DNA from 3 places in the Halioglobus sp. D3-4 genome. Region 1 is predicted to be linked to each of the others. Evidence: predicted binding sites of a transcription regulator. Region 1 holds the regulator's gene; each other region holds the start of a gene.
The links. The regulator LexA, encoded in region 1, represses DNA repair genes until DNA is damaged. The targets are predictions, from matches to a motif close to ACTGTNTNTANANACAGT.

Region 1 (10,443 bases):
CCTTCGCCCTGGCCTCTTCCCAGGTCTCGCGCGCGGCCCCCTGCAATGACGTTTCGCCGTTTTCCATAAACCCGGCCGGCAGTGTCCAGTAGTTCTTGCGGGGTTCAATGGCGCGTTTACACAACAACACCCTGCCCTCGTACACCGGGACACAACCTACGATAACACGCGGATTGACATAGTGGATAAACTCACAGCTGCTGCATACAAATCGCTCGCGATCGTCTCCAGCGGGAATCTGCAGGATGACGGTATTGCCGCAGTGGGTACAAAATTTCATGAAGGACGGACTCTCGCGCTACGAACCGCTCAGTATAAAGGCTTGCGCCTGACTTAGACTACCCCTGCGCCTGTCGCCGGGTTCTGATGCTGGCACTAATGCAGCTCGTGGTAGCGGCCGCAATAGAACAGCAAGGGCTCTCCGGTGGGCCGCTGCTGCATATCCGTAACCTTCCCGACTATAATGAGATGATCCCCACCCTCGTGGGTGGCGTGTAACTCGCACTCGAACGTCGCCAGGGCATGACGAATAATTGGGGCGCCGTATTTACCCAGGCGGTAGTGCGCAGGATCCAGATCATGCTGGGACTTCTTCGCATACTGGTTGGAGTAAGCCTGTTGTTCGCTGCTTAGGATGTTGACGGCAAAATGGCGGGGCGAGGCAAAGATATCGTAGACATCCGAGTTCTTCTGCAGCGACCATAATACCAGCGGCGGATCCAATGACACGGATGAAAACGAGTTGGCCGTCATACCAACCGCTTTGTTGTCGCCCGACACCGCCGTAATAACACAGACGCCCGTCGCAAAGCGCCCCAGGGCATCCCTTAATTCACGACCCTCTAGACTCATCTAACTTCCCCTTTTTGATTAAGATAATTGTTATTCAACATACAGAACTAGATATTTTGTTTATCACGATATCCTGACGTGATGCGCATTGGACCCCATTCTACGGGGCCTGCACAACCCCTATTCAGGCTATTGCGCACCATCTTCAAGCCAGCGAGCTAACCGGCTTGAATCAGTTTCACGCGGCTCTACCCAGTGCGCACCGCCACAACTCTGCTCTTTTTTCCAGAAAGGCGCCTGTGTTTTGAGAAAATCCATGACAAATTCGCAGGCACTGAAAGCCGCTTCGCGGTGCCCTGAGGCTATACCGACCCAAACAATCTGATCGCCCGGAACCATCTTTCCCACGCGGTGTACCACGAGGGCTCCAAGTAATGGCCAGCGCGCTGCGGCTTGTTCGACAATTGCAGTGATGCTGGCCTCGGTCATGCCGGGGTAATGTTCCAGTTCCAGTTCATCGACTTGCCTGCTCTCATTGTCACGCCGCACATAGCCAGTGAATGTGGTGATCGCGCCCTCCGCTGCCGAACCCGCCAGTAGAGACCGCTGTAACTGCGCCACGTCAAAATCTGCCTCCTGCACACGGACTATGATGTCAGGCTGCCTGTTATTGGCGGTGGTCACGGTCAACCACCCGTAACCGGTGGAAAGAATGCGACTTCATCGCCATCGGACAATGCACGATTCCCCGCGACGACTTCGTGATTAACCGCTCTCACCATATTGTCCTGCATCAGCACTTCGCGCCATTGCTCGCCGTGCTCACGGCACAATTGCGCTTGCAGCGAATCCAGGTCCAGCCCCTTTTCGGGCCAGGTGACATCCAGAGACCCGCAGCCCAGTTGTTCGCGGATACGCGCGAAAAACAGCACCTTCAACACGGCGTCCCCCCCTCCTTCGTACGCCGCCACTCACCGGACTTGCCGCCTTCTTTATGCAGCAGGCAGATGCCGCCGATTTCAATACCCCGATCCACGGCTTTGCACATATCATAAATCGTCAGCGCTGCAGCAGACACAGCGGTCAGTGCCTCCATTTCTACCCCGGTTTTACCGGAAACCTTGCAGCGCGCCTCGATCCTCACACGGTGCTGCGCTGGCTCCAGCGCAAAGCTGACTTCAACAGACGTCAACATCAGGGGATGACACAGCGGTATCAGGTCGGCAGTTTTCTTAGCTGCCTGGATACCGGCAATTCTCGCAACCGCCAACACGTCGCCCTTTTTGTGCGCGCCCTGCTCCAGTAGGGCCATAGTCACCCCCTGCATGGATACAAATCCCTCCGCCACTGCAGTACGCGCAGTCTCGGCTTTGTCGCCAACGTCGACCATACGGGCAGCGCCGTGCTCGTCGAGATGGGTAAGTTGACTCATAGCTTGCTCTCTAGTGACTGCCATTGCGGAGGGCAGAGTCTATCCAATGCGGATGGAGAATGAAAATACCAGTGAGCGCCGATGTCAGCGAAATTGGCCGAAAAACACTTTCTGTCGGCTCGGGTGATGACGTACAGTTACGCGTCCAGAATAGGAGATTAATCATGGCAAAACTGACACTGGGCCTGCAACTGGGCTATTGGGGCGCGCTGTCGCCGGGCAACGCACACGTCGAAATGGCACAAGAAGCAGAGCGCCTTGGCTTCGATTCTGTGTGGATGGCGGAATCCTGGGGCAATGACTGCTTTACTCCGCTGGCCTGGGTCGGCGCCCACACATCGACCATTCGCCTTGGCACCGCTGTCGCACAGTTGTCCGCACGTACTCCCACCGCTTGTGCGATGGCCACATTGGCACTTGATCACCTCTCCGGCGGGCGCATGATTCTCGGCCTCGGCGTATCCGGGCCTCAGGTCGTGGAGGGCTGGTACGGACAACCCTACAGCAAGCCGGTAACCCGCACGCGTGAATATGTAGATATCATCCGCAAAGTTCTCGCACGGGAAGAACCCGTGCGTAGTGACGGTGAATTTTACCCGCTCCCGTACACGGGTCCGGGTGCATGGGGCATGGGCAAGCCCCTGAAACCGATCACCCATCCACTGCGTGCCGACGTGCCTATTTACATAGGCGCTGAAGGTCCCAAAAATGTCACACAGACGGCACAGATCGCCGATGGCTGGTTACCTCTTTATTACTCCCCCTACCGGCAGGACGTTTACGCAGATCAGCTGGTAGACGCCAAACCCGACTTCCAAATAGCGCCCACGGTGATGGTGAACATCAACGACGATATGGCGCAGGCCCTGTACCCGGTCAAAGCCATGCTGGGTTTTTATATCGGGGGCATGGGCGCGGCCAAGCGCAACTTCCACAAGGAATTGATGGCTCGCATGGGCTTTCCAGATGAAGCGGATGCGGTACAGAAGCTGTTCATGGAGGGCAAGCGCGACGAGGCGATTGCGGCAGTACCCGACCAATTCGCCGATGAGGTATCGCTGGTCGGTCCACGAGACCGAATTCGGGAGAAACTCAAAGACTGGGAGAACTCACCGGTGACATCACTGCTGATCAATGGCGATGTCACACTGTTGCGCGAAATGGCTGAAATCGCGCTCTAGTATCCGCTATATCTGCAACCATACACACGTGACCTCCTGCCACAGTGCTCTGTGGCACTGGATCAGCGCTGTCCAACGGTATAAGCTGCGGGCACTAGTATAAGTATCAACAATCACAGCTTTGAGGGTCGATTCCTATGATGGCCAGGCACCTGCTTACTCTTTCCGTTTTAACGCTCTGCACAGCGCTTCTGGCAGCGTGCGATCGCAACGACCAGGAGGACCCGGCGCCAGACGAAGCAGCAGTCGCATCGACCCCCACCGACACCGCGCCACCACCCGCACCGCTAGCGGCCCCGGAACCTGAGCCGCCGGTTGTTGAGCCTGCCTCGGTCGACACCAGGCGTCTGCTACAGGCTGACAAGGAACCGGGTAACTGGATGTCCTATGGGCGGACCTATAGCGAGCAGCGCTTCAGTCCACTTGCACAGATCAACACAGAGAACATCGCTGAATTGGGTTTGACCTGGTCGTACGACCTCGAAACACAGCGCGGCATCGAGGCGACCTCCATTGTGGTGGACGGTGTCATGTATACAACGTCCTCCTGGAGTATCGTCCACGCACTCGATGCACGCACCGGCAAACTGCTGTGGACGTTTGACCCCGAGGTGGCCAAGGACAAGATCAAACACACCTGCTGCGGACCAGTGAACCGCGGAGTGGCTGTCTGGAAAGGCCAGGTATTTTTCGGTGCACTGGATGGCAGGTTGTTCGCTCTGGACGCTGCTAGCGGCAAGGTAAATTGGCAGATCGCCACCTTAGACCCCACCCTGCCCTACACCATCACAGGGGCACCGCGTGTGGTCAAAGGCAAGGTGCTGATTGGCAACGGCGGCGCGGAATTCGGAGTTCGCGGTTTCCTCAGTGCCTATAATGTCAAGGATGGGTCACTGGCCTGGCGATTCTATACAGTGCCTGGCGACCCAGCTCTGGGCTTTGAGAATGACGCCATGAAAATGGCGGCCGAGACCTGGAATGGCCAGTGGTGGGAACTCGGTGGCGGCGGAGGCACCGTATGGGATTCCATGGCCTACGACCCGAAACTGGATTTGCTCTATTTTGGCGTTGGCAACGGCACACCGTGGAACCGGGAAATTCGTTCACCCGGAGGCGGTGACAACCTGTTTCTATCGTCCATCGTCGCAGTGCGACCCGATACCGGTGAATATGTCTGGCACTACCAGACAACGCCCGGCGAGAGTTGGGACTACACCGCTACCCAGAGCATCATTCTGGCGGACATAGAACTGGATGGCGAGAAGAGAAAGGTGCTGATGCAGGCGCCCAAAAACGGGTTTTTCTATGTACTGGATCGCCAGACCGGCGAGTTAATATCAGCGGAAAATTATATCGATATCACCTGGGCAACCCATGTCGATATGGAAACGGGACGGCCTGTGGAAGTCCCGGGCGCGCGCTACGAGGATACCCCATTCACCATCTTCCCCTCCTACCTGGGTGGTCATAACTGGCACCCGATGTCTTTCAGCCCCGATACCGGACTCGTGTATATTCCGGTACTGGATATTCCGGCCGTCTACGGCCAGCCGGAGAACTTCGAGTACAACCCCGGCGTGGGCAACACCGGCACGGATGGCGTTATCGCTGGCCTACCGGATGACCAGGCCGAGCGCGATGCTATTGGCGCCCTGGTAAAAGGCCGCTTGCTGGCCTGGGATCCGGTTGCGCAGAAGGAGGCCTGGCGCGTCGAATACCGGGGGCCATGGAACGGTGGCACACTGGCTACTGCCGGCAACCTGGTGCTTCAGGGTACAGCCGATGGCAAGTTTGTCGCCTACCGCGCCGATACCGGTGAAGTGCTCTGGAGCTTCCCCACGCAGACTGGGGTGGTAGCGCCGCCGATGACCTATGAAGTTGACGGCGAGCAGTACATCTCCGTCAATGTCGGCTGGGGCGGCGCTTTCGCGCTGGTCTTTGGCGAGTACGTACAGGCCGAAAGCCTACCGAATGTGAGCCGCGTGTTGACGTTCAAACTGGGAGGAAAAGCGGAACTGCCGCCGGTGTCGTGGAAACCGGTCGTGATGTTCAATCCCCCCGAGTCCACGGCCAGTGCAGAAACTGTCAAACTCGGGCACACCACCTATCAGGATGTCTGCATGGGCTGCCACGGCCTCAACGCCGTCTCCGGGCTACTTGTTCCGGATCTGCGCGGATCCGCCTTCCTGTGGGACGCCCAGGGCTGGGAGGCCGTGGTACGCGGCGGTCAGTTAAAAGACCGGGGCATGGCGTCATTCGCTGACAACCTTAGCACTGAGCAATCTGAGGCAATCCGCGCCTATGTCATTGAGCAGGCAAAACGCGGGCAGGTTCTGCGGCAACAGGCCGAAAAGGAGAACACAGTCGATTGACCGGTGATCTGAATCACTTGCCTGTATTCAGGCTCTGGTGGTAGGGTTGGTCGACGGGTCCAACAAAAAGCTGCTTGGTGAAAACATCCGGAGGCAGAAAATGGCTGGTGTGAAGCAACTGAATGTCGTCGTAGTCGTCATCATGGCGGTAATCACCGCTTTAAATATGGGCCTGGTACTTAATTTTTTCGCAGCCAGTGGCCAGGCGTTGGCAGCCGCATTCAATAGCCAGAGTATTTTCCTGCTGGCCGGAGCTGAACTCGCTTTAGTACTGCTCGCCTATATTATCTACAAACAGAAAACCGGCCCGGTAAAGCACTAACCCCTTCCCCTAGCAAGTTACCCAGACACTCAGGCCCAAGAGCGACCCTCTGGCGGATAACCTTGCGCATTGGCGCGCCAGATGCCAACCTGGCCGCTGAGTTTGCTCACACAGTCATTGCAATCGCATCTTTGCTGTATATAATCACAGTAACTGTACAAAATCACAGAGGATGCACGTGATGGAAAAGCTCACGCAGCGGCAACAGCAAGTACTCGACATTGTCCGCCAGCACATCGACGAGACGGGCTATCCTCCTACCCGTGCCGATATTGCACAAAAACTTGGCTTCAAATCGGCCAATGCCGCAGAGGAACACCTCAAGGCGCTAGCGCGCAAGGGCGCGATAGAAATGATAGCCGGAGCCTCGCGTGGCATACGACTACCAGAGAGTGCAGGCATACCCATCATCGGTCGCGTCGCAGCGGGCAACCCTATCCTGGCCGAAGCGCACATCGAGGAATACTGCGATCTCCCGGCGAACTTCTTCAAGCCGCATGCCGATTTTTTCCTCCGGGTTCAGGGCGACAGCATGATCGACGTGGGTATTTTCGATGACGACCTGCTGGCAGTACACAGCACGCCGGTGGCCAAAAATGGCGATATCGTGATCGCACGCATCGAAGACGAAGTCACCGTCAAACGCCTGCAGCATACGAACAAGAAACACCTGCTGCATTTACTGCCGGAAAATCCCGACTACCAGCCCATTGTTGTCGATTTACGTGAGAAGGCCTTCGCGATTGAAGGCCTTAGCGTAGGGGTACTGCGCAGAGGAGTATAACCGCCTAGTGGAGTACGCGTGGGGTCTCTTGTGCTTCGTCAGTCTCGCCGTCGCCCTCACCGCGTTCAGAAATTGCTGCTGCTGCCTGAATACCAGCCTGTATCATCGCCTTGGCGACCTCAAGGCTATTGTCCATTATGTAGATGCGCGCTTCGTCAGAGAAACTGACAGTAAGCAGGGGGTCTGAATCACTATCCGCACGCTGCAGGACGATTTCGCCATCGCCGCGATCAACAATTTCCAGCAAGGATGTACTCACTCAATTAGCCTCTATTCATTTAACACAGTGAGCAGTCTACCAGTTGCAGCGCGATGCGACCATTCGCAATCCGCGAACTGGGATATACGTCCTACGACTGGCTGACCGATTTGAACGTCTCCACCGCTCGCTCCCTACCTCGTATTAATGAGCCAAATTCACTTGATCTGGTAAATTGACCGCACTAGCATCTGTGTAGCGACCACGGTAGCGAATTGTGTGGTAGCAAAGCCTATATAGCTCAATTGAAGCTTGGGCCCGTGTATCTGTGAGAATTACACCCACTGGGCGGGGAGTCTAAATGAAATGTGTGGTCGCGCTATCCGCGCTGCTGGTCGCTATATGCTGGAATACCTCCGCTTTTGCGCTCAACGTCACAGAGGCAGTTAATCAGTTTGTTACTCCGATGCTTAGGCCTGGCAAAGCACCCGCATACGCGGGTGTCGCCGTTGGTGTCTATCACCGTGGAAACGTTTCTTTTTACAATTTTGGGGTGCGCAATGGTAGACGTGAACCCGTAGACGAACACACCCTATTTGAGATCGGCTCAGTGACCAAAACATTCACCGCGGCCCTGCTGGGTGAAGCAACAAACTCTGGCCGCATCGGGCTGGAATCAAGCATTGCCGATCATCTGCCTGAGGGCTTGACCCTGCAGCCAGCGGCGCAAAAAATCACTCCCTTACAGCTCGCCGATTTCACATCAGGTTTGCCCGATGACCCACCGGGACTACCTCGCGAAATCCGCCTGCGAGGCATTGATCACTACACGCTAGCAGACTTCTATCAGTTTCTCTCCGCCTGGTCGCCCAAGGAATCACTCCCTGCGCCATATCGCTACTCCAATACCGGGGTGGGTTTACTCGGCCTCATTCTCGCTGGCAGTATCGAGGGGTGGGAGCAACAAATCCGCGAACAGATCACTGGTCCATTGGGAATGACCGATACGGTTGTGGAACCTTCGCCGGGACAACGGGCCCGACTGGCCCAAGGCTATTGGAGGGGCGGAGAGCCAGCGCCGGTCTGGCCACTGTACGCCTGGGCAGCAGCGGGCGCGCTGCGCTCGACGACCTACGATCTGGTGAACTATCTTACAGCGCAATTAGGTCATGGCGATGCACCTCGCAGCCTGATAGCTGCGATGACACTTACCCATAAACCGATATACAGGATCGAGCCCGGAGAGCCTGACTTTCAGGCGTTGACCTGGCGAGTCAAAGAAACGGGACCTAACGGCGAGCAGATTGTCTTCAAGGGTGGCGCGACCGGTGGGTTCAAGTCTCTCATTGGTTTAAATCGCGAGAAGGACCTGGCCGTTGTCCTCCTGGCCAATTGGCACGCTGCTATGCCCGAAGCGGTTGTACTTAACATCATTGGTCACATTAATAACCAGCCAGAGGCAAGATAAGGTGCGCCCGTGCTGATGCGTTGTTACATCGAGAGGAAGAATGTATGAGCAAGGGACACACTGCATTGATTACCGGTGCATCAGCAGGACTGGGCGCGGAATTTGCGAGGCAACTCGCGGAGCAGGGATGCAACCTCTTACTGGTGGCGCGTAGACGCGAAAAACTGGAGCAACTGGCGGCCGCTATCGAGGCTGATAACGGCGTTACATGTTCTATCGCCACGGCCGATCTGGCCGATCCTGCGGCCCCGGCGGCATTGTATGAAACGACCCGGGTGATGGGCCTGCACATCGATTATCTGGTAAACAATGCCGGCAGCGCGGGCCCGAACCTACTGGAGGAGCGCAACTGGGCCGAACAGGCAGACTTCCATCAACTGATGATGACCTCTGTCGCACACCTGTGCCATCTATTTATCCCGGATATGCGCGAGCGTGGCTTCGGTCGAGTGATCAATGTCGCGTCAGTTGCCGGTCGCGTTCCGCGCGCAGACGGCTGCAACTACGCACCGAGCAAGGCGTATGTCATTGCGCTATCGGAAGCGCTGCATGCCACACTGAAGGGTACTGGAGTTAACGCCTGCGCCCTGTGCCCAGGCTTTACCCATACCGATTTTCACGAGGCAGCCGGTATGCTGGAGATGAAAAACCGTTTGCCTGAATGGATGTGGTATCCAGCCTCTACAGTAGTGACCGACGGTCTCAAGGCTGTTGAGAAAGGTAAACCAATTAGTATTTCCGGCCGCCTCTATCGCTGGGTAGACCCTCTATTTCAATCCGTGCTGACGCGACGGTTATTTCGAGCGCCGGGACGGTAAGAGTACTCAGCTACTTTCAATGTAGAAAAGATTTCCGCCCGCCGGCGTTGTGGTGCGTACCTTTTAGTCCGGCAACAGGAATAAACACACCTTTATTTACCCGACTTTTTCTTCACAGTACGCTTGGCCGGTGCGGCATCAACCTGCCATTTACCCTTACTATAGAACGCTTTCCAACCTGTTGCTTTGCCATCCACCTCTGTCATTACGTACTGCTCTTTGGTTTTGCGACTGAAGCGCACTTGTGTCGGATTGCCATCATTATCCTCGGTGGGTGCACTGAACAAAAACGTGTACTTGGGATCGATCTCAGACTTGTGAGGCAATAACTCCTTCACCAGCGGCGCGCGTGTCTCGCGATTGCGCGGGAACTGACTGGCGGCCAGAAACAATCCGGCTGCACCATCACGCAATATGTAGTGATCCTCGACTTTTTGGCACTCGAGTTCCGGCATGGGCACCGGATCCATTTTGGGAGGTGCAGCCTCACCGCTGCGCAGTAATTTACGCGTGTTTTTACAGCCTTCGGCGGTGCAGCCAAAATACTTGCCAAAACGCCCCGTTTTGAGCTGCATCTCGGCACCGCATTTATCGCACTCCAACGTGGGCCCGTCATACCCCTTGATCTTGAACTTACCCTCCTCTACCTCGAAGCCGGGGCAATCGGGGTTATTGCCACACACGTGAAGCTTGCGGCTTTCATCGATCAGGTAGCTGTCCATAGCGGTGTTGCACAGCGGACAGCGATGTTTGCTGCGCAACAGGCGAGATTCAGCCTCGTCATCGGCATCCTCTCTGATGGCCTCATCACCCGGTGTCAGGTTGATCGTAGTCTTGCAGCGCTCCTTGGGGGGCAAGGCGTACCCGGAACAGCCCAGAAAGACACCGGTGCTTGCCGTTCTAACCTGCATTGGCCGCCCACAGGTAGCGCATTCGATATCGGTCATCGTCGGCTGATTCGGCTGCATGCCGTCAGGCTCAGGTTCCTCCGCTTTTTCCAGAAGTTCACTGAACTCAGCATAGAAATTATCCAGCAGCTTGTGCCACTCCAACTTGCCCTGCGCTACCTCATCGA
Region 2 (10,443 bases), 1.9 Mb from region 1:
TCCTGATATACATCATCTTCTCGAACCCGGGCGATCAATAGCAGATTGTGTCGGGGCCAAAAAATACGATTGTGTGCTGTCATTTCATCTGGTTGAGGGGGCTCCTGATCTGGTGAGGCATTTTCAGGAGGTGCAAGAAGTACTGAACGGTGGTGGTGCGTACGCATTTTTGGTGTCGAATAAAAACCTTTGTTTCGATGCCAGAAAGCCGGAAAGCACTTTGGGCAAGGTGATAGAGGCTCACCTGGAAAAGCGTACTGTCGCGCCGGTCAGCGCACTTATTGACGAGTACTACTACGGCGTGAAGCGGGCTGGTCAGGGTGCCTGGTCGACGCGCGAATCGGCGGTGTTTACGCCCAAATATACAAGGTCAAAACGGTTGATGCTGAGTGTATTGAGTGACCCAGGCGTCGCCCGCAACTGGCGTGGGCATTTATGGCAGTTTACACCGGAGTCCTTTGCGGATGTGTTTGGTGAACTCGGCCAACTGGGGCTGGTTGATTTGCACTTGATAGAGATCGTTCCGACAGATCATATGGATTTCATCGCCGTAGTCGGTATGCCGGCATCACAGCGCAAATGAAGCGCAAGATTGTCGGGTATCACAAGGATGACAAGGACGATTGGGTCGCCGAACTCGATTGCGGTCACAATCAGCATGTGCGACACAATCCACCGTGGATCAATCGCCCCTGGGTCGAAACCCGGGAGGGGCGTGAATCCATGCTGGGCTATGAGCTCAACTGCAAGCTCTGTGATCCCTGCGGCTAGGGCGTCACAATGTTGAAGGTGGGGTTGGGCTGATCCAGCAGAGCAAAAAACCTTACCAGGTCCAACTTGCTGCCCTCTACCGACACGTCATCTGAAAACAGGATATCCCGGATGCCTGCGCCACCTGTCAGCATTTTTATAAACAGCGGATGCGTAATGCGCACCGTGGCGTTGGCATCGGCAGCGGGGCTGCCCTCACGCTGGTGCAGAACGGCGTTCTCCAACTCCAGCACATAGACTTTTTCCAGATCAGTAAATTCGATGTTGAGGGTGAATGTTTTGCCGTCGGCCTTCGGGCCATTGAGCATGGCGCCCATCAGCTCAAAAAATTGATCGAGCGGCGTTTCGCTGATGAGATCAACTGCAGTGCCGACATCGATACCTTCTTTGGGAGTACCCTGGCGCAATTCCAGCGCGCCGGTAAGGTAGACATCTCGCCAGGGCCCGGATTCGGCCAAATAACCCATCTGGTCATACGTTTGCGCCAACAGCGCTCTCGCATCGTCATTGTCGGGCTCGGCAAACACCAGATGGTTCAGCATCTCTGCCACCCATCGATATTCGCCTTTGTCGAAATCCTCCTGTGCGCGGTCCAGAATCTCGTCTGCGCCACCCATCATGTCGACGTAGCGGACAGCGGCCTCTTCCGGAGGCAGGGGGTCAAGGTTGGCCGGGTTGCCGTCGTACCAGCCAAAATACATCTGGTAGACCGCCTTGGCGTTGTGCTTCACGGTGCCGTAGTAACCGCGATTGGGGAAATTGGTGCGCAGCGCTTCCGGCATTTGCAGCATATCGGCAATTTCCCGTGGCGTGTAACCCTGGGATGCCAGTCGCAGCGTCTGGTCGTGAATATATTTGTAGCCATCGCGTTGCTTTTTAAGGAAATCGATAACTTCCTCGTTGCCCCATAGCGGCCAGTGGTGGCTGCCGAAATACACTTCAGCGTTGGGGAACAGGTTGATCGCCTCGTCGATATAGTGACTCCACTTGCGCGCATCGCGAACCTTGGTACCGCGCAGGGTATACAGATTGTGCATGGTGCGTGAAACCACCTCTGCACCACAGAAGGCCTTCAGCTCCGGTAGGTAGAAGGTGAGCTCTGCCGGCGCCTCAGATCCGGGCGCATTCTGGAAAACAAACTCCACGCCGTCGATGGTGACCGACTCTCCAGTGGTGTCGATGGTGCGCGTGGGTGGCGCGATACCCACGCTGCCAAACGCCGGCCCTTTACCGAGACCAGAACCGACATGGCCGCGAGAGGAGTGTTCAAGTTGGCTGCCATACATAAACATGGAGCGCCGGCTCATGGTGGTGCCGGCGATGACGTTCTCACTGGTGGCCTCGTCCATGAACCCAACGGGTGCGACTATCTCTGTGTCCGGGCCTGCACCCAGCACCGACTGCACGCCGCCGAAGTGATCGATATGTGAATGGGTGAAGATGATGGCTGAAATTGGCTTGTTACCCAGGTGCTCCCGGGCAAATGCGATCGCGGCAGCAGCCGTCTCCCTGGTGGTTAATGGGTCTACTACTATCCAGCCCGTCTTCCCTTCGATGATGCTCATATTGGAGAGGTCGAACCCGCGCAACTGGTAGACGCCTTCGGTCACTTTAAACAGGCCGTGGTAATTGTTGAGCGTGGCCTGGCGCCACAGGCTGGGATTCACGGTATCCGGCGCTTCACCCTGGATAAAGTCATACGACGGCATGTCCCACACCAGCGCCTCATCCGGTCCTGCAACCTGTAGTGACGCCGGCGCCGCAATAAACCCTCTTCTGGCATTCTCGAAATCCTTCTGGTTGCCGAGATCGAGTTCCTCGCGGACCCTGTCGTTGGCGCGAGCGGTGGCGTCCGTTGCCGGTGTATTGCCCTGTGCGCCTTCGGTCGGCTCGTCCTGACAGGCCTGGAGAAGTGCCAGTAGAGGGATGATCAGTAGTGCGTTGTGCCAGAAACGGATAGAGAGCATACGTTTTCTCCTGAGTGAGTCCTGGTGTCGGTGTTTGGGAGTACGTGGACACTAGCAGTTCATTGTGGTGTGCTCAAGCGACGCGGTGCCCTGCAGTTGAATGGCATTTGTCCGCGGGTGGCTGCATTATAGGGAGTCTGGTCAGATTGTTACGGTGGTCTGGCGTTGCGCCAGAAAGCTGGATCACGGGAGTGGGTTCTCGCCTGCGCCCAATCAGCCTTTGGAGGGGGCAGGTATGGAGAAAACCGTATCCGTATTGTTGTTTGTTGTGGGCGTAATCAATTTTCTGCCTGTGTTGGGAGTGCTGTCGGCAGCACGGCTATCGCAGGCGTACGCTATCGAGTTCGATGGTAACGACCTCATTATTTTGATGCGCCACCGGGCCCTGCTGTTCGGCATAGTCGGTGGCTTCATTCTGTATTCTGTATTCGTTCCAGGCTATCAGGCGGCAGCTATGGTCATGGCTGCTGTTTCGATGTTGGGTTATGTTTTCCTGATGTGGCTGGAGGGTGGCTACAATGCGTCGCTCTACAAGGTATTGCTGGTGGACGTTGTGGGTATTCTCTGTCTGGTAGGTGCGGCACTGTTTAAGTGGCTGTCCCATACCGCTGCTTGACGACTCGTTGCTATACTCGGTCCATTCGTTTGACCAGGGAGTTTCAATGAAATGAAAATTACACTGTTCGGTGCCACGGGTAGCCTCGGCCAGGAGTGCCTCAAGCAAGCGCTTGAGGCGGGCCATACGGTGACAGTGTTGGTGCGTAGCCCGAACAAATTACCGCCAGCACTACGCGACAGCATCACTGTCATTGAGGGTGATGGGCTGGTTGCCGCTGATGTGGCACGCGCCCTGCCTGCCGGTACTGAGGCTATCCTGTTCGCGGTTGGCGTGGATGAAAAAACCTCACCGCCTGATCTGTGTACTGATGTCACTAGGAATATACTCGCCGTGATGCGCAGTGAGGGTATTCCGAGGTTTGTGTGGTGCGGCGGCGGTAGTAATATTCGCCCTGAGGATGAGATCACTTTTGGTGCGCGTTTTGTGCGCTGGTTTGCTGAGATATTTCTCAAGCACAGGCACATGGATAAAGAGCACCAGCTGCAGTTGCTGGATGACAATGCCGACCTGTGCTGGATTGGCATCCGCCCTCTGCAAATGAAATCAGGGCCGAAGAAGGGCCGCTATCAGTTGGGATACAACGCGTTTAGTGCACTTTCCAGTATTTCATTCGCCGATTGCGCGCACGCCATGGTCAATATGCTGGAAGACGATACCTGGGTAGGCAAGGCGCCAATCGTTCAGTACTAACGCTATATGCCCAAGGCGCTGGTGCCGTGCGCCAGTGTGGAGTGCGGCTATTTTCCCGGCTGCACAGTGAATGAATCAAGCAGGAGGCGTCGTTTGTGTCGCAGGTAGTGGGTGCGGTGAAACCGTGTATCAAGTTGTATGATGAAGAGCAGGAGTATTTCTTTGCAGAGGGTTGCTTCATTACTGAGCTGTCGAACTCTGGCGATGACCCCGATGTATCAATCGCCCGCGCGCGCCTGGAGCCCGGCAAGACCACCCGCTGGCATTTTCTGCGCGGCACCAGCGAGCGCTATGTCGTGCAACAGGGGCAGGGCAGCGTGGAGATTGGTGACCTGCCTGCGCAGCGGGTTGCTGCCGGTGATGTGGTTGTTATCCCGCCAGAAGTGCGGCAGCGCATCAGCAACGTCGGCACCGATGACCTGGTCTTTCTGGCGATCTGTTCGCCGCGTTTCAAGGCAACGGCGTATGTCGATATCGAGTAGTTATTATGGCGTGACCGGGGTGTGCAGCACCTTCTCACCAGCAAGAGGTAAACGTAGTGTCAGAACAATTTGAGAAACTGGACGACAAGCTGAAAGCATTCATCGGCCAGCAACACCTGTATTTCGTTGGTACAGCGGGCGCGGAAGGGTTTGTGAATGTATCGCCCAAGGGCATGGACAGTTTTCGCATTCTGGACGACACCACCGTGGCCTGGCTCAACCTGACGGGCAGTGGCAATGAGACAGCCGCGCACGTGCTGGAAAATGGCCGTATGACGGTGATGTTTTGCTCCTTTGACAAGCAGCCATTGATTATGAGGCTCTATGGCCAAGCCGTGGTCGTTCACCCGCGCGATGAACGCTGGGGTGAATTGTCAGCACTGTTTTCAGCGCAGTTGGGCGCGCGGCAGGTTTTTGTTCTGGATTTGGAGCTGGTTCAGACTTCCTGTGGTTACGCGGTGCCCTACTATGAGCTGAAAGGCGAGCGCCCTACGTTGACTAACTGGGCAGACAAGCGCGGGGAAGCCGGGATACGCGAATACTGGGCCGAAAACAACGTGGTGAGCCTGGACGGTAAAGACACCGGAATTTTTTAGCCGGGGCAGGGCGCCGCGCTGTTATCAGGCAAACACCCCGTGGATATACCACCGTCTGGCCAGGCGGTCGAGAAACACCCAGTAGTGCTGGCCGCTGTTATCTGCGGCGATGTAGTAGTCCCGGCTGACCGCTTCCTGCCACCAGTTGTCTTCGATGCGCTCTGGCCCGTACTGCAGTGTCAGGGCGCCGTTCCAGTACAGCTGTGTGCCGTGTTGGCGCAGGGCCTTCGGTTGCGGCATCAGCCAGAAAGGGCGTTGGGCGCAGGGTGCGGTGGTGTTGCGCTCATCACTGTGATCGTCGCTGCTGACCAGCAGTGCAAATTCCGGCAGGTGCTCATCGCGGCAGTCGACTTTTTCAACCGCCTGTAACCCCAGACGGTTGTGCAGCCTGTCCAACAGGCTGGCCAGTGGTTCGCGTTGGTTACGTGGGCTGAATAAATCGATGCTGTCCTGTTGTCCCGGCTGCAGTTGTTGGCACGTGAGGGCCAGGCCCTCCACGCCACCGCTCAATTGCAGGCGCTCAAAACGAATGCGGCTGAGTTGGTACCAGTTTTCCCAGTTACTGTGGCTGCTGGTGCTGCGCACGCACACATCCTGCTGCTTGTTATTTATGCCGGCCATCTGCCAGGTGATCTCGCTGGTGCGCAGCTGGGTGTTGCGCAGAAAGCGACACAGCGATTGCAACAGGCGCTGTACCGCAGGCATCAGTTCACTGTTGGTTTTGACCTCATAACCAAACCAGTATGTATCGCTGAATGTCTCGGGCGGGCGGTAATCCACCTGTAAATCCTCCCGCTGCCCCAGTAGTTGCTGCAGGAAGTGGCTGAACTCCTTGCCACAGCGCCGCCCCAGTGCGGTGGGTGGCAGCTTTAGCAGGTCGCCCAGCGTATGTAGCCCGGCCCGGCGCAGGGAATCTACCGTGGTGGGGAATTGAGTCAGCAGGCTGAGGGGCAGGGGGCTGAGCCGCTCTTCCAGTGGCTGTTGGATCGCCATGGCAGCCTCCGGGGCAGCAAAGGACAGCAGCCAGGCCGCCTTGGGCGTCGGTGCCAACCCATAGCACGCACGGTATCCACGGCTGCTGATACCGCTTGTCACCTCCCGGAGCAGGGCATCGAGCCCCTGAAACAGGTTCAGGCAGCCACTGATTTCCAGTTGCAGGCAGTCGGCCTGCCAGATGCACAGCGTCGGGGTGATGCTGTAGGCCCAGCAGCACAGTTGTTGCAGGCAGTGTTGTTCAGCCTGTTCATTGCGCTCCAGTAGCCGCACGGGCTCATCACCTGCCAGTGCACGCACTGTGGCAGTGCCCATACCTTGGCGTATCCCCATAGCTGCGGCGCAGTCATTGGTGTGCAGTACGCGCTGCGCAGCCAGCAGTACTACCGGCTGCTGCTCACAGCGGTTCAGGCAGTGCAGGGGCAATAAATCAAAGCGCAGGCACAGCCACAGGCTCACGGCTTGTTTCCGCTGTCATTGTTCGGGAATTGCTGGGAGAGAGGCCCCATTGTGGTATCTATACTGTACATACATACAGTATTCTTGAGAGGGTGGCGTTTGTCCAGTGCGAGAGGAAACCTTACGGGGTAGCACCCGGGGACGTATCGCTTAATAGCACAGGACAAGTGGAGGCGTTGCTGCTGGTGATTTTACGAATGGTCGTGCCGATTCGTCGGCAATACCAGATTCTGGCTGTAAGAGTGGGCGATTTTCCGCGTTGATAAGGATGGGCTGGCTAACTTCAATTTCACAGCGATACCGTTACGGAAACAGTCGCGCAGATTGATTACAGCGAAGCGTTACCCGCATTTTCCAGCAGATACGTGATGATGACTTTCAGCAGGAAACCTGCAATGCCCATGGCGAGGCCGACGTACAGTATGATTGTGCCGAATTTCCCGGCGTTGCTGCGCCGGGCCAGATCCCACACGATAAAGAGCATAAACAGGATGAGGGCACCCACGCCCAGGGTAACGCCGTATTCTGTCAGCCAGTGATCCATTGACGTTGCTCTTCTCAGGCCTGTGTCCGGTAGTCCAGCGCCGCCTGAAATAGCGCAAGTCCATCGTCCGGTTGTGTTTCGAACTGTTTCACGCGTTCGGGTAGAACAAGCCAGGGCTGTTTGGTGACAGCCCACATATGAACCTCGGGCTCTACCTCGCTGGTGTCCTCCAGTGTGCCGGCCTGTAACTTGGCCAGCTCGGGGCTGGTGTCACCAATGCCGTAAATGATATTGCCGCAGCTGGCACAGCTATAGCGGGTATTGCTGTTGCCCTGCTCTGAAACGCGACTCCAGGATGTCAAAGCGCCTTCCAGCTGCAGGGTATCAGTGGTGATAACCAAGCCCAGGCTGAACGCGCTGCCTGTACGCTTCTGGCAACTGTGGCAGTGGCAGGCGTAGGTAAACAGGGGGGCAGCGCTAACGGTATAGGTGACAGCGCCGCATTGGCAACTGCCTCTCAGAGGAGTTTGCATCGCCGGGCTCCATATTCAGGTTGCGCTGATTATAGAGACTTTCAGCCGTTTTATCACAGGCGTGTCAGGCAACGGGTGCCGGTGTACCCATTGCCGCGCCGTGTGGATTACTGGCGTTCCAGACCGGAAGCTCCCACAGTTGTGGCTGTAGTGGCACCTCTTCTTCCGGGGATAAGTCCACATCAATAGATTGGTTGCCGCCACGCTGTTTGAGGATGTGTACCTTGCGATACTCCCGCATTTGCATACGCAGGCTGGACGGCGCATGGTTGCGGCCCGCCTGGTTGGGGCGGAACAGCACCGCCAGACTGTCGCCACTGGCAGCAGCGAGCTGCAGTTTGCGCAACTCCCCGTAGCTGTATTCCTGTGCCCCCAGCCAGCTGAATACCGCGCTGCAGGTACTGCTGCGCAGGGCTTGCTCGGTGGCCCATAACAGATCCTGCCTATTCTGGGGGTGGACCAGTAAAACCTGTTGGGTGTCGATACCCCGCGCCGCCAGCAGAGGGGCGTAAGGCCTGTAGGGCGGAGCGATAAACACCTGCCAGCGGCCCTGTGCACTGAGGCTTTCCATGGCCGGCAGAAACAGCCCCATGGAGCCCATCCCACAACCGTCGCTCAACAGCTCGATGGTGCTGTCCAGCGGCCAACCATTCTGTTGTAGCTCTGTATCCAGTGCCGAATAGCCAGTGGCAAGGCCCTGGGCTCCGTGGCAATCATTGTTCGCGGAGATTCCATGGTCCGCGAAATGGCGGTGGCGACCACGCCAGGTGTCGTTGCGATTGGTGACCTGCTCCAGCATCTCATTCATCTTCATGGCATTTGCCTCTTGGGTTAACTTGTCTATAACACTGTATGAACATACAGTAGTATTGAAAGTTGCAGAATGCAAGGTGTGAATTTTGTGAAGTTTTGTCGTTGGTGGGCCGAGTCGTCGGGAGGTTGCGTTACCGTGGTGACGGCCACAAGCTTGCCCGTGCTTGCGGGCGGCTGCGCAACTCGACCAAAAATGCTACGCATTTTTTGGGACTCGAACACTATCCATAAACAGGGGCAGGCTCTGCTCGCCGAAATCCCCCCGCAACAGTTGGCAAGCTTAAGCGTGGCCTGATTGTCACCAAGGTACTGCAACTCCCCGGGGCTCTCCTTCGTACCATAAAGCCACCAATGAATTACGGTGCGATGCTGGATAAGGTTTCAAGGGTGTGGCGCGGACCAGTGACAATCGGGCCGCGTTTAAGCTCGCTCTCCTCCTCGGAGGCTTTCTGCGAGCAGAGTTCGAATCCCAATTTTTTGCGCAGCAAAAAATGGTTGAGTTGCGCAGCAGCCGAGGAGGAGAGCGAGCTTGCGGCCGTCACTGGTTCGCTCCACACCCTTGGAACCGCCCGCTAGAAACCAGAACCAGCCCGCTTTCCCACAGATATACTGAAAGAGTCTGGAGTATGCCGCGATACCAGGTTAACTCGTGTCGGAAAGTCGGAAAGTCGGAAAGTCGAAAAGTCGGAAAGTCGGAAAGTCGGAAAGTCGGAAAGCGTTAAGCGGAGATTCGGCTGAGCCCGGTGACAAGGCGTTCGAGATTATCCCAGGGCTTGCCGCCGGCGAAACCCTTGATGCTGCCATCAACCTGCGAGGCTTGCTCCAGCAGCAGCGCCAGCGAGTTGGCATCGTGACGCGCCAGCGCCGCCTGCATGATGGGCATACGGTTTTGCCAGACACGCAGAGAAGAGAGCACTTGTTGCGGACTGCGGCCGTTGTCGCATTCCAGTTTTGCCTCGTACAATGTGCGAATCTCGCGGGCGAGCGCCCACAGTACCGCCGGTGGTTCAGAGCCTTCTGCGCGCAAGCCGTGCAACATGCGCAGGCTGGTGCTGGCATCGCCCTTGATCGCGTTGTCTGTCATTTCGAATACGTTATAGCGCGCGTTGTCAGAGACCGCATCGATGACCGTTTTCGTGGTGATGTTCGAATCGAGCGCCAGCAGTTTCAGTTTTTCGACCTCCTGTACCGCGGCGAGCAGGTTGCCCTCCACTCGATCACACAGCAGTTGCAGCGCATCGTCGTCGATACTCATACCCGCGCCGCGCACTCGCTGTTGCAGCCAGCGGGGCAGGCTTTTCGCATCCACCGGCCACACCTGAATGGTGACGCCGGCCTTGTCGAGCGCCTTGTACCATTTGCTGTTGGTGGACTGCTTGTCGATTTTGCCGGAGACGATCAGCAGGACATCGTCGCCGCTGCTGATATCCAGATATTCGCACAGGGCGCTGCTGCCCGGTGCGCCGGGCTTGCCACTGGGTAGGCGCAGTTCGACCAGCTTGCGCTCTGCAAACAGCGACATACTGGCAGCGCTGTGCAGAATATCCTGCCAGTTGAAGCCGGCGATATCGGCGTCGATGATTTCCCGCTCGCTACAGCCTGCCTCCCGAGCTTTCTGGCGGATCTGGTCACAGCACTCCTGCACTAACAGTGTCTCGTCACCACTGACAAGGTATACAGGAAGCAGGTCTTTCTGGAGGTGGCCAGCCAGTTTCTCAGGGTAGAGGCGCATTACTTGTTTTCGGGTGGGCTTTCTTGCGGATTGTCATCTGATTGGGATTCCTCCTGCAAGATGCTGGCCGCGTAGAAGCTGATGCGGCGTGTGATCTGCTGTGCCAGATCGGTGCGCATTTCACCCTTAATCAGGCGAATCTCGCTCTCCTTGCCGACCACGTTGCGCGGGTCGTTCTCCATTTGTTTGACGACGGTCACCGTGGTGGCGGGAACGATCTCTTTCTTGTTTGGGTCGAGGATCGAGAATTCAGAGCTCATGGTGAGTTCATATTCAGCGACACGTGCCTCGGAGTTTACCGAAA
Region 3 (10,443 bases), 850 kb from region 1:
ACCTTGCCATACAGGCGAATCGTTTCCTGCTGCCACTGTATCTCGCGCTGCAGCAGCTCCAGCAACTGAGTCGCTTCGCACGGTGAAAACAGGGCCGCGTAGAGGCGCACATCCCCGTCTGGCATATCGATGCGGTAGGCCGTGTTCGAACACTCACTGTAAGACGAAAACAGATCGTAGGTCATCGACAGGTCCAGACCCGTCGATCGTGGGCGCTTCCGCACAACCGGCTCACCGCGATAAGCGCTGGCGCACCACACAATATGCTCAGATTCAAATATCATTCCCCCACCCGGTATCACGCCGTGTACACTATCACAGATGAGTTCCGGGCCGGCCAATACCGACACTGCAGCGCGTCGAAATTGCCTGTGTAATAAAAGGTAAGTTAGTATTATGGCTGCCATCACCCCGATGAAAGCAATCCAATGTCAGGAGATTTTTTATGGCTCGCAGTATTTCTGAAGCAATACTGGATGTATTGGCCGATGCGGGAGCCCGCGATATATTCGGTGTTGTCGGGGATGTGATCAACCCGTTCGTACTGGCGGCCATAAAAGACCCGCGCTTCCGCTGGATTACAGTCCGTCATGAGGAGCACGCTGGCTACGCCGCCGCCGCGCAATCCCAGCTGACCGGACGCATCGGAGTGTGTGCCGGCACCGCCGGGCCGGGTGCACTGCACCTGATCAACGGTTTGTACAATGCGCAAAAAGAAGGTGCCGCAGTGATCGCCATCACCGGCCAGGTGCCAACCGCGCAACGCGGCAGCGATTTCCACAAAGAGATGGACCTGACCAAGGTGTTCGATGATGTCTGTGCTTACCAAGCCGTTATCGAGACACCGGCGCAGGTGCCACGCATGGTGGAAATCGCAGCGCAGAAATCACTGACTGAACGCGTGGTCACCCGGGTCGAGGTAGCCGCCGACATTTTCGTCAAAGACATTAGCAGCGAGCACTACACCCACCCGCTGGTACACGCGTTACCCGCCGTCTCCGCACCCAAAGCTGAACTGGAGAAAGCCGCAGAACTGCTGCAACAGGGTAGCCGGGTGACGCTGTTTTGCGGTATCGGATGCCGCGCTGCCAAAGCCGATGTACTGGCGCTGGCAGACAAGCTGGGAGCGCCTGTCGCCCACACGCTACGGGCGCTCGATATCTTTCAATACGATGACGGCCCTGTCGTCGGGCTCACCGGCAATATCGGCAACCCGGCCGGCCTGCACGCGGTCAACGACTGCGATGTATTGTTGATGCTCGGCACAGACTTCCCCTACGCCGAATTCCTCCCGGATGGCCGCCCCATCATTCAGGTGGATAACAATGTCGATCATATCGGTCGACGTGCGCCCGTCACGCTGGGACTGGTGGGCGATGTGGGTGAGACAGTGCGTTCGCTGCTCACCCTGCTGAACGATGACAGGAAGTCGGTCAAATTCCGGGATCATCTGGTACAGGTGCGACAGAAGTGGTGCAAGCACATGGATGCGCAGGCGAGCCTGTCACGCACTGACGAACCACTGCACCCGCAGTTATTTGCCAAGGCCATCAGTGATGCTGCCGACGACAACGCGATATTTGCCATTGACGTCGGCGAGTGTGCCATCTGGGTTGCCCGGCAGATGTCGATGGGGGGCAACCGTCGAATGATCGGCGGCTTCAATCACGGCTCGCTCGGTTCGGGTCTGCCCACCGCGCTGGGCGCCTCAGCACTGGACCCCTCCCGACAAGTATGGGCGCTGTGCGGCGACGGCGGATTTGGCATGTCAATGAACGACTTTGTTACCGCAGTCCGCTATGGCTGGCCGCTGAAAGTGTTGATATTCAACAACAGCGAGCTCGGTTTTGTGGCGATGGAAATGCAGGTAGCGGGTATGCCCAAGAACGACGAGGCAACAGGTTTGACCAACCCCGACTTCGCCGCCTACGCCAAAGCGTGCGGCGGTGATGGTGTTCGCGTCGAACACGCCGCCGATATCGTACCAGCCATCAAGCAGGCCATCGCCTCAGACAAACCCTTTATTATCGATGCAATCGTCAGCGCTGGAGAACTCTCGATGCCGCCACACATAGGTATGGAGGAGTTCTACGGGTTTGGCATATCGAAGCTCAAGGAAGGTATTCTGGGCGTCAAGGGGGACCACAGCGTCTGGAAGGAATGGCGCGATGAATTCAAAGCATTTTTTTCCTGATACATACCATTAACTGCCACCGGGAGCACACACCGTGACATTCATGCAGAAACTTTTTTGGGTCATCGCACTGCTCGCCTTCCCGGCAGCAGTCTACCTCTCCACCTGGACCATCACGGGGCAGGTACTCGCTGTTATTCTCGGGCTTTATGTCATTGTCGGCATCTATGATTTGTGGTTCAGCCCCCACACACTGAATCGCCTTTATCCTGTGGCGGCTTACATTCGCTATGCGCTGGAATTCATTCGTCCTGAAATTCGCCAGTACTTTATTGCCGGTGACACAGAGGAGCTGCCGTTCAGCAGAGAGGAGCGCGATCTTGTCTACCGACGCGCCCAGGGTCTGGATGACACCCAACCCTTTGGTACCGAACATGAGATCACCGCGACGGGCTGGCTGGGCGCCGCTCACTCGATAGCGCCAACCGTGGTGAAAGAAGACACCAAGCGCGTGCTGATTGGCGGAGATCAATGCAAACAGCCGTATAGCGCCGCGCGCCTGAACTGCTCGGCCATGAGCTTTGGCGCCCTCAGTGCCAACGCCATTATGGCTATCAACAAAGGCGCCAAGCTGGGCGGCTTCTATCACAATACCGGTGAAGGCGGCTTCAGCCCCTATCACCGCCAGGGCGGTGATATCGTCTGGCAGATAGGCACGGGATACTTCGGCTGCCGCACGCCCGATGGCGGCTTTGACCCTGAATCTTTCAAGAAATCAGCGACCCTCGAACAGGTCAAAATGATCGAAATTAAAATTTCGCAGGGTGCGAAACCTTCACATGGCGGCGTACTGCCCGCTGCGAAAGTCTCCGAAGAAATTTCGCGCATTCGCCTGGTCAACATAGGCGAAGATGTGATCTCGCCTCCGGGTCATCGCGAGTTCAATACCCCCAAGGGCCTGCTGGATTTTGTCGTGAAACTGCGCGATTTGAGCGGCGGCAAGCCGGTGGGATTCAAGTTGTGCATCGGCCGAAAATTTGAGTTTCTGGCGATCTGCAAGGCCATGCTGGAAACGGGAATAACGCCTGATTTCATCACCGTGGATGGTGCAGAAGGCGGCACTGGCGCCGCGCCGGTCGAATTCACCAACCGCTTGGGCGTACCCTGCCTGGAAGGCACCAGTTTCGTCCACAACTGTCTTGTCGGGACAGGCTTACGAGACAGGATCCGGGTCATTTCATCGGGCAAGACCGCTACCGGCTTTGATATCGTTACCAAGCTGGCCGTCGGCGCGGACTTGACCAATGCAGCGCGCACCATGATGCTCTCGCTGGGCTGCATTCAGTCCCAGTCATGTAACACCAACAAGTGCCCGACCGGTATCGCCACCCAGGACCCGAACCGGGGCAAGGCACTGGATGTCGAAGCGCGGCACAAACGCGTTGCCAGTTTCCAAAAGCGCACACTTCACTCAGCGTTTGAAATGATTGGTGCAATGGGGATAGATGATCCCGATACCCTATTCCCACACCTGATCTGGCGGCGCAGTGCAGATGGCGTCAATCAACATTTTGACGATGTTTTCCCACCGCTGGCGCCCAATGTGCTGCTTGAGGAAGAGAAAATTCCCAGCGACTGGATACTGGACTGGCAGCTCGCATCAGCGGACAGTTTTGCGCCCAATACCGAGATCTTGCGAATGGCCCAGCAGGCGGGCGGAGACAAATGAACACTGGCTGACCGCTAGTCCCGGGGAACTGGCCGGATTACTTTGCCACGCGGTGGAAGTATTCGCGCGCCAGTCTGCTCAATACGACATCCGGTATGACTGGCAGGATTACTCTGTCGCGTAGTGGAAACTTTCGGGCTGCCCCTTGAACGCGTTGCCGGCATGATCGATGCCATAGTGAGTGATGCGGTATTCGCCGGCCGGGGCATCCACCGGAATCGCCCAGCTAAGCTGTGCTATATAGGCATCGTCCTCAAATCGCCAGTGCACGCGGGTGTTCCAATCCCCGTCGTCGGCAACGACTCGCCAGCCAGCAGGTGTTCTGCGCTCCACCAGCATAAAGTTATTCCCTGTCGTGAAATGCGCCGTGGGGTTAACTGACAGAAAGTCGATCTCAACGGTCTCACCCTGCCCGTACTCAGACTCAGCCGAGATCAGTGCATCTCCGTAATGCGTCCCCGCACGCGGCGACGTTGCTTCGCCGATGGGAAGCGGCTGACCACGCGCTTTGCCGCGCCAGTCGTCATAGGGAATATCATCAGACACCGGCGCACCAGATTGCAGGGCACTGGCCAGTTCACTGGCGACCTGCTGGTAAGCCGGCAAACTCCAGCGTCCATGCAATGTATGGCCACCCTCGTACTGCTGCAATTGATATTCTTCCGGGGTGGTCACGTAACCAGCGTATCCATTGGCGTAACCGGCAAGAACGATATAGCGTGCCCAGTCGCCGAGTTCCTCCATCACGCTGTTACGCAAGCGTCTACCCGCCATGGTCGTAGCTTCCACAGGTAAAGCAAGTATCACCAACTGGCCAATGCGTGCAACGGTCACTGAGTGTATCTGTGATTGCAAAGGGGGGTCACCGGTGCCGGTCTCAAACAGGATGGGCTTGGGTGATTGGCAGGCGTGAACCGACTCCGTCCACTTCGGCGCTCCGGTCACAGCGCGAATCAACCAGTCCAGCCATATGCGCTGCTCCACCATGCCCTCGCGGAACAGAAAGTGTCCGCCGCCATCCTCTGTAGAACCCCCGGCAAAGGAATAACCATAGGCCGACGGGCAGGTGCGCTGTTCCCCGTCACCGCTGAAGCGAGGCATAACTCGGTAATCGCTTAAATCGACATAGACGCGCCGCGAATCTACCGGGCCGCGAAGTTCTTTGTCCGCCTCTTGAAACAGCTGCTTTGCCAGCTGCAACTGGCGCTCACCCATAATCCGCGTAGTCTCCACATCCGAGGCACCGGGCCCGGTATTGTCCAGATTGGTATTCGGTGTGACATCACCGGGGTCGGACTGCGCAAACGCCGCGACGAAATCCTCATCCGATGCATAGGTAACACCCGCCTCGCGCTCCATCTGCAAAGAGGCAAACCCTTTGTGATCGCCGGAAATCAGGTGGTTGTAGAAGTTCATCGCGGTGGGGTGCAATGCGTACCAGTTGAGCATGCCGATCGCCCCCGAGTCATCGACAAACTTCAGCACTGTCATGGTTGTATTGGTATCTGTACTATAGCGGGCACGCTCCTCGTGCGGGTTCTCAAGATACGCCACGATAGAGCGATTGGCCCCGGCATTGTGCAACTCTCCCCTGGCGATAAAGATATTCCCCGGTTGCAGGTCCCGGTGCGCCTTTACTATCGATGCCGTAATACCGCCTACAATGGTTTCATAATGCTCGGGATAAAGTCCGCCATCGAGCCCGGTTTCCGTGCGCGATTGCCAGTAGCCGCCGGGGCCGGAATGCGTGTGGGTGGCGGTGATAATGACATTGTCCAGATCGTAGGCAGTGCCGAATTGCCGCTTCAGCCGATCGACAACATCCAGGGTGATATGGTGATCGATACTGCCGAGATCGGCACTGACAAACACCAGTCGCCGGGTCGGATCATCCGCTTGAACAATAATGAATGCCCGTGAACGCAGGCGGGTATGCAGCCCTTCTCCTAGCTGATCCGGACGACCAAAGCCCCAAAGCTGCACACCGACAAGTGGACCGGTCACATCGGCGATGCCGCGCCCAATACTGTAGTGATACGGTGGCTGCGCAGCGCAAACTGCCGCATAGAAAACCGCTGCCAGTCCAAACAGGCTGCGCAGAACCGCCCGGTTGGTCAATGGCCTGTTAATCCGCAGACTGCGCCGGCGAGAACTCCGACTCCGGCTCCTCCTTTTTTGTGCTGCGAATTTTCGTCGCGGAACTGACGCTAACCAACCAGTAGGTCACACCCAGTGCCAGCGTTACCACGCCGATGGCGAACACATAAGATGCGGGAGTGTCAGTGAGATCGAGTACGATGACTTTACGCGCGATAGCCATCAATGCTGTCGCAACCACCAACTGGATAGGTAAAGTATTGGAGCCTAGATACAGGCGAATATTGATAAAAATTTCGACGGCGATCAGTACCACCATAAACGCGCCGAAAATCTCGAATATCTCGCTGACAGTCAAATGTAATATTGGCGGCTCTTTCAGCGCGTCGTAGAGGTGGTACACAACGTCGAGTACGCCGAGAAAGATCACCAGCACCATCAGTATCGCAAGCATTCTGATGCACAGGCGAATCGCACTGTGCAGTACACGGATCAATGGATCGTGGAAGTCTGTGGAAAGTTCCTGATGGAAAGCAGACTCGTCTCTGGGTTCCTCCTCCGTCATTTCCGCTCACTCCCAAACTGTCGCCGGCGCCGACCGCCAGGCTCACGCAACGAAAGTACTGGGAATTCCCGCTGCAGGCAAGACCCGGGGACAGATTAACCCTCTGTGGTGTATCAATCGTGGCGCGATCGCCGGTAGTGCTCGGTGGTAAAGCCGCGATGTTGCATAAACCGCGCGCGCCGCGCCTCCTCCTTGATATCCGCCGGCGGCTGTTCACCAAACTTGCTTTTCAACACCTCTGCTGCATGCGCATGCCAGTCAATTTCCAGATCGTCCATCGTCAGCGCTATGTCAGACCGGGTAATGCCGCGCTCACGAAGCTCTTCACGCAGGCGCACAGGCCCATAGCCGCGTTCAATACGTTGGCGGACGTAACTTTCAGCGAAACGCATATCACTCTGGAGGTTCTCCTCGGCGAGCCGAGCCAGCTGTTCATCCAGTAATTCACCGTCGGGGAAACGGCGTTTGAGTTTCCGGCGCAACTCCCAAACAGAGTGTTCCCGGCGTGCCAATAGGTTCATCGCCGCCAGGCGGATGTCAGCAGGGTCAATGGCGGTATCCACCGCCTCCGCTTCGTCAGCCATGAAAAAAAAAGGCGCCGAGTACGTGAATGGGGGAAGCGGGACCCCGGCGCCTGTGGAAAGGGTTCATTAAAAACACGGTATCCAACTGCGTGTTATTCCTCCGACAGGGATTCCTCTTCACTTTCGTCCTTAGCGGCCTCGGCGTCTTTTTTCGGCGCATCCAGATTGAGCATCTGCGCGCGAATCTGCCCTTCAATTTCACTGGCTACCGCAGGATTACTACCCAAAAACTTGGCGGCGTTGGCTTTGCCCTGACCAATTTTGTCTCCTTTATAGGAATACCAGGCGCCAGCCTTGTCCACCAGATTGAGCTTGACGCCCCAGTCGAGAACCTCTGCCAATTGATAGATACCGGAGCCATACATGATCTGAAACTCGGCCTGTTTGAAAGGTGGGGAGACCTTGTTCTTCACGACTTTCACCCGTGTTTCGTTACCGATGACTTCGTCGCCATTCATAACCGAGCCGGTACGGCGGATATCCAGGCGCACCGAAGAATAGAACTTGAGCGCGTTACCGCCGGTAGTCGTTTCCGGGCTGCCGAACATCACACCAATCTTCATACGAATCTGGTTGATAAAGATCACCAGACAGTTGGTCTGTTTGATGGATGCCGTCAACTTGCGCATGGCCTGACTGAGCAATCGGGCCTGCAGGCCCATATGCGACGCACCCATTTCACCCTCGATCTCGGCTTTCGGTGTCAATGCCGCTACCGAATCGATGACCAGCACTTCCACCGCGCCGGAACGCACCAGCATCTCCGCCACTTCCAGTGCCTGTTCACCCGTATCGGGCTGGGACAGGATCAAATCATCCACCTGGACACCCAATTTTTCCGCGTATGATGGATCGAGTGCATGTTCCGCATCGATAAACGCTGCATTGCCGCCCAGTTTCTGGCACTCCGCGATCACCTGCAGGGTCAGGGTTGTTTTACCGGATGATTCAGGACCATAGATTTCGCAGATTCTCCCCCGTGGCAGCCCGCCTATACCCAGCGCAATATCCAGACCCAGAGAGCCCGTAGAAATGGAGGGAATTGCCACCCGCTCCTTGTCTCCCATGCGCATAACAGTTCCCTTGCCGAACTGTTTCTCGATCTGGCTCAGTGCTGCGTCGAGTGCTTTCGTCTTGTTAGCGTCCATAATGGCCTCTCTCTTTATGCTGGTAATCAGCGAATTCCCGTTTAATCCCGCCCTGGTTCCCGTTCATCCCGCTGTCAGCAACGTTGGTTTGATTGCAAGCGCTGTACAGCAAAACTACTGTATATATACTCAGTTGTTTGAATTCGGATTGCAAGCCCTGAAAGCGATTAAATTTGGCCATTTGACGCTACCGGAAAATACCTGCCTGAATTATCGACAGGTGCAAGACCACAGCGGTGTTCACGCTGCGGGCTTGCCCTGCGCTGCAAATGCAGCACTGATACCGGGCAGGTAATCCCGCTCCAATGTCGCTCTGGCAGCGGTATCGAGAGCCATCCAACTGACCCTCAACTCTCGCCAGACACGCACTTGGAAAGTTTTCACCACCGTCCGGAAGGGATAATCGAGCAAGTATCCGTTATACAGTGCGCGGTGGCAGTCGAACGCGGCTTCATTGAACAGTGTTTCGCCACGAGCAATTGCGGCTTTGTAGGCGTTCTCGTTCTGCACCATCAACGGTATAAACGTCTTGCCGATCATCTGCAGCAGTGGTTGTAGAGCCGGGGTCAGCATCAGCTGCCCCCCCTCGTCTCTGTGCAGGCCCGAGCGGATGCCGCACAACCAGCGCAAAGTCTGCGGCGCGAGTTTCTCCAGAAGAGCAATGGCCTCCGGGTCTACGAGGTTCATGCCGAGCTGACCGTAGGCACTCGCATCAGCCAGTGTGAAGCGGGCTCCCAACAGATAGGGCTGTTCTGCCAACAGCTGCTCCATGGCCGCAAGATAACCGCGCCAGGCCTCGTCCAGCAGTTCATGGGTAGCGGGAAAACCGGCGCGCGACGGCGGCGTTCTATCGCGGCCTACACCGGCGTCGTAACCCTCGGGCGCAACACTGAACAGATACGGGCAGCGCGAGACCTGCCGCCGGTAGAGGCGCGCGGCAAGCAGCGGCGCCAGCCCCGGTAATAGCAGTGGCCGAAACTCCCGCGCGGTCATGTCACCCATCGGCGTGCTACGCGCAGAGCCGACCCAGCGCATGTGGTGCACCATATACAGGCCGAACTCATCGAAGGCCTCGTCTATCAACTGGCAGATAAACGCGAGTTGGGGATCAACCGGCTGCAGCGCCTCTGCACGACGTTCAGGATGCTGGTCCAGATAGCTTGCGAGCGAGGAGGAGTCGTAGTAAAAGCGACGACCATCCTCGGTGTAGAACGGCACTGCCGGATACTCATCCAACTCGGCGGACATCGACGGGAAACGCCCGACTGTGCCGCGGCGTTTCGCCCTGCCGAGGCGCACCAACATACACAGGGACGACAGTCGTCCACCCTGCTCTGGCCAGCGTTCCCAGGCGTGGCCGGAAAAATCCAGTAGCGCCTGCATTTTCAACTGGTAGGGTGACGCCGTCAGGCCCCAGAGAATAAATTTCGCCATTATCCGCAGTTACCGCAATCAAGCCGACAATACTGACACCCATCTGCTACCGGCGCAATTATTCCGGTGCACAGCCCCACAATCCACGGCATAACTAAGGTAAACCTCCGACGTCGCGGACCTGCTAGTAATCGCGCGCTGAACGACATGCCGGAGGCGATAACAGACAGGCCAGCAGACACTACCCGACAGTGTCCGAAGTTGCGAATAGCGTTCATACGCAACCTGTCTACAGGTGTTTTGTGAGGCACTGAACAGTTTCACAGATACCGTCACAGATTGAAGAATTCGCGGTCGCCATCGACTTCTTAATATTTATTTTCCCTGCTACACTCGCCGCATGATAAAAGTAACCGGTTTTCGTATTGTCGCTGGCGGGCATGGACATCCCACCACGGTTCTCGACACTCATCAGCTCGAAGAGGTGCTACCCAATCTCGAATCGGGCTGGGTTGGGGAGCGGCTGGGCATGAAGACCCGTCGTGTAGCACTCCCGCACGAACGCGTCGTTGACCTCGGCATTTCTGCAACCGAACAGGCTCTGGCACGGGCCGGATGGAGTGGCGACGACCTCGACCTCATAGTGTGCGGCGCCTCCTTTCTGGAAGACCTGATGCCAGCCAGAGCGTCGGTAATTGCGCAGGCTGTGAACCCTGATGCAGTGGCCTTCGATGTCAACGCGGCCTGTTCGTCCGCGCTGTATGCCATCGCCGTCGCACATTCAATGATGAGTGCGGACTCCTCGCTAAAGC

Region 2: AC0L6S_RS12515 (Y-family DNA polymerase) is a predicted target of LexA. The motif match lies at 6,640-6,657, and genes of this name have one in related genera.
Region 3: recA (recombinase RecA) is a predicted target of LexA. The motif match lies at 8,374-8,391, and genes of this name have one in related genera.

Annotation. Positions count from the first base shown of each region.
Region 1 is NZ_CM147907.1:1,055,699-1,066,141, reverse strand. It holds gene AC0L6S_RS04560 (NUDIX hydrolase) at 1-280, opposite strand, end outside; gene AC0L6S_RS04555 (flavin reductase family protein) at 376-852, opposite strand; gene AC0L6S_RS04550 (molybdenum cofactor biosynthesis protein MoaE) at 982-1,476, opposite strand; gene moaD (molybdopterin converting factor subunit 1) at 1,479-1,733, opposite strand; gene moaC (cyclic pyranopterin monophosphate synthase MoaC) at 1,727-2,224, opposite strand; gene AC0L6S_RS04535 (LLM class F420-dependent oxidoreductase) at 2,389-3,405, shown strand; gene AC0L6S_RS04530 (PQQ-dependent dehydrogenase, methanol/ethanol family) at 3,543-5,777, shown strand; gene AC0L6S_RS04525 (hypothetical protein) at 5,878-6,099, shown strand; gene lexA (transcriptional repressor LexA) at 6,281-6,883, shown strand; gene AC0L6S_RS04515 (hypothetical protein) at 6,888-7,142, opposite strand; gene AC0L6S_RS04510 (serine hydrolase domain-containing protein) at 7,444-8,550, shown strand; gene AC0L6S_RS04505 (SDR family NAD(P)-dependent oxidoreductase) at 8,595-9,368, shown strand; gene topA (type I DNA topoisomerase) at 9,461-10,443, opposite strand, start outside.
Region 2 is NZ_CM147907.1:2,913,707-2,924,149, reverse strand. It holds gene AC0L6S_RS12550 (DUF2784 family protein) at 1-583, shown strand, start outside; gene AC0L6S_RS12545 (DUF3565 domain-containing protein) at 580-771, shown strand; gene AC0L6S_RS12540 (alkyl/aryl-sulfatase) at 768-2,738, opposite strand; gene AC0L6S_RS12535 (hypothetical protein) at 2,974-3,354, shown strand; gene AC0L6S_RS12530 (NAD(P)-dependent oxidoreductase) at 3,406-4,047, shown strand; gene AC0L6S_RS12525 (cupin domain-containing protein) at 4,143-4,529, shown strand; gene AC0L6S_RS12520 (pyridoxamine 5'-phosphate oxidase family protein) at 4,586-5,125, shown strand; gene AC0L6S_RS12515 (Y-family DNA polymerase) at 5,150-6,577, opposite strand; gene AC0L6S_RS12510 (DUF2788 domain-containing protein) at 6,906-7,121, opposite strand; gene AC0L6S_RS12505 (GFA family protein) at 7,136-7,594, opposite strand; gene imuA (translesion DNA synthesis-associated protein ImuA) at 7,659-8,408, opposite strand; gene AC0L6S_RS12495 (hypothetical protein) at 8,764-8,949, opposite strand; gene holA (DNA polymerase III subunit delta) at 9,126-10,139, opposite strand; gene AC0L6S_RS12485 (LPS-assembly lipoprotein LptE) at 10,139-10,443, opposite strand, start outside.
Region 3 is NZ_CM147907.1:206,170-216,612, reverse strand. It holds gene AC0L6S_RS00965 (alpha-ketoglutarate-dependent dioxygenase AlkB family protein) at 1-284, opposite strand, end outside; gene AC0L6S_RS00960 (thiamine pyrophosphate-dependent enzyme) at 446-2,194, shown strand; gene AC0L6S_RS00955 (FMN-binding glutamate synthase family protein) at 2,238-3,863, shown strand; gene AC0L6S_RS00950 (neutral/alkaline non-lysosomal ceramidase N-terminal domain-containing protein) at 3,972-5,981, opposite strand; gene AC0L6S_RS00945 (phosphate-starvation-inducible PsiE family protein) at 5,989-6,525, opposite strand; gene AC0L6S_RS00940 (regulatory protein RecX) at 6,639-7,109, opposite strand; gene recA (recombinase RecA) at 7,202-8,257, opposite strand; gene AC0L6S_RS00930 (glutathione S-transferase C-terminal domain-containing protein) at 8,498-9,691, opposite strand; gene AC0L6S_RS00925 (3-oxoacyl-ACP synthase III family protein) at 10,032-10,443, shown strand, end outside.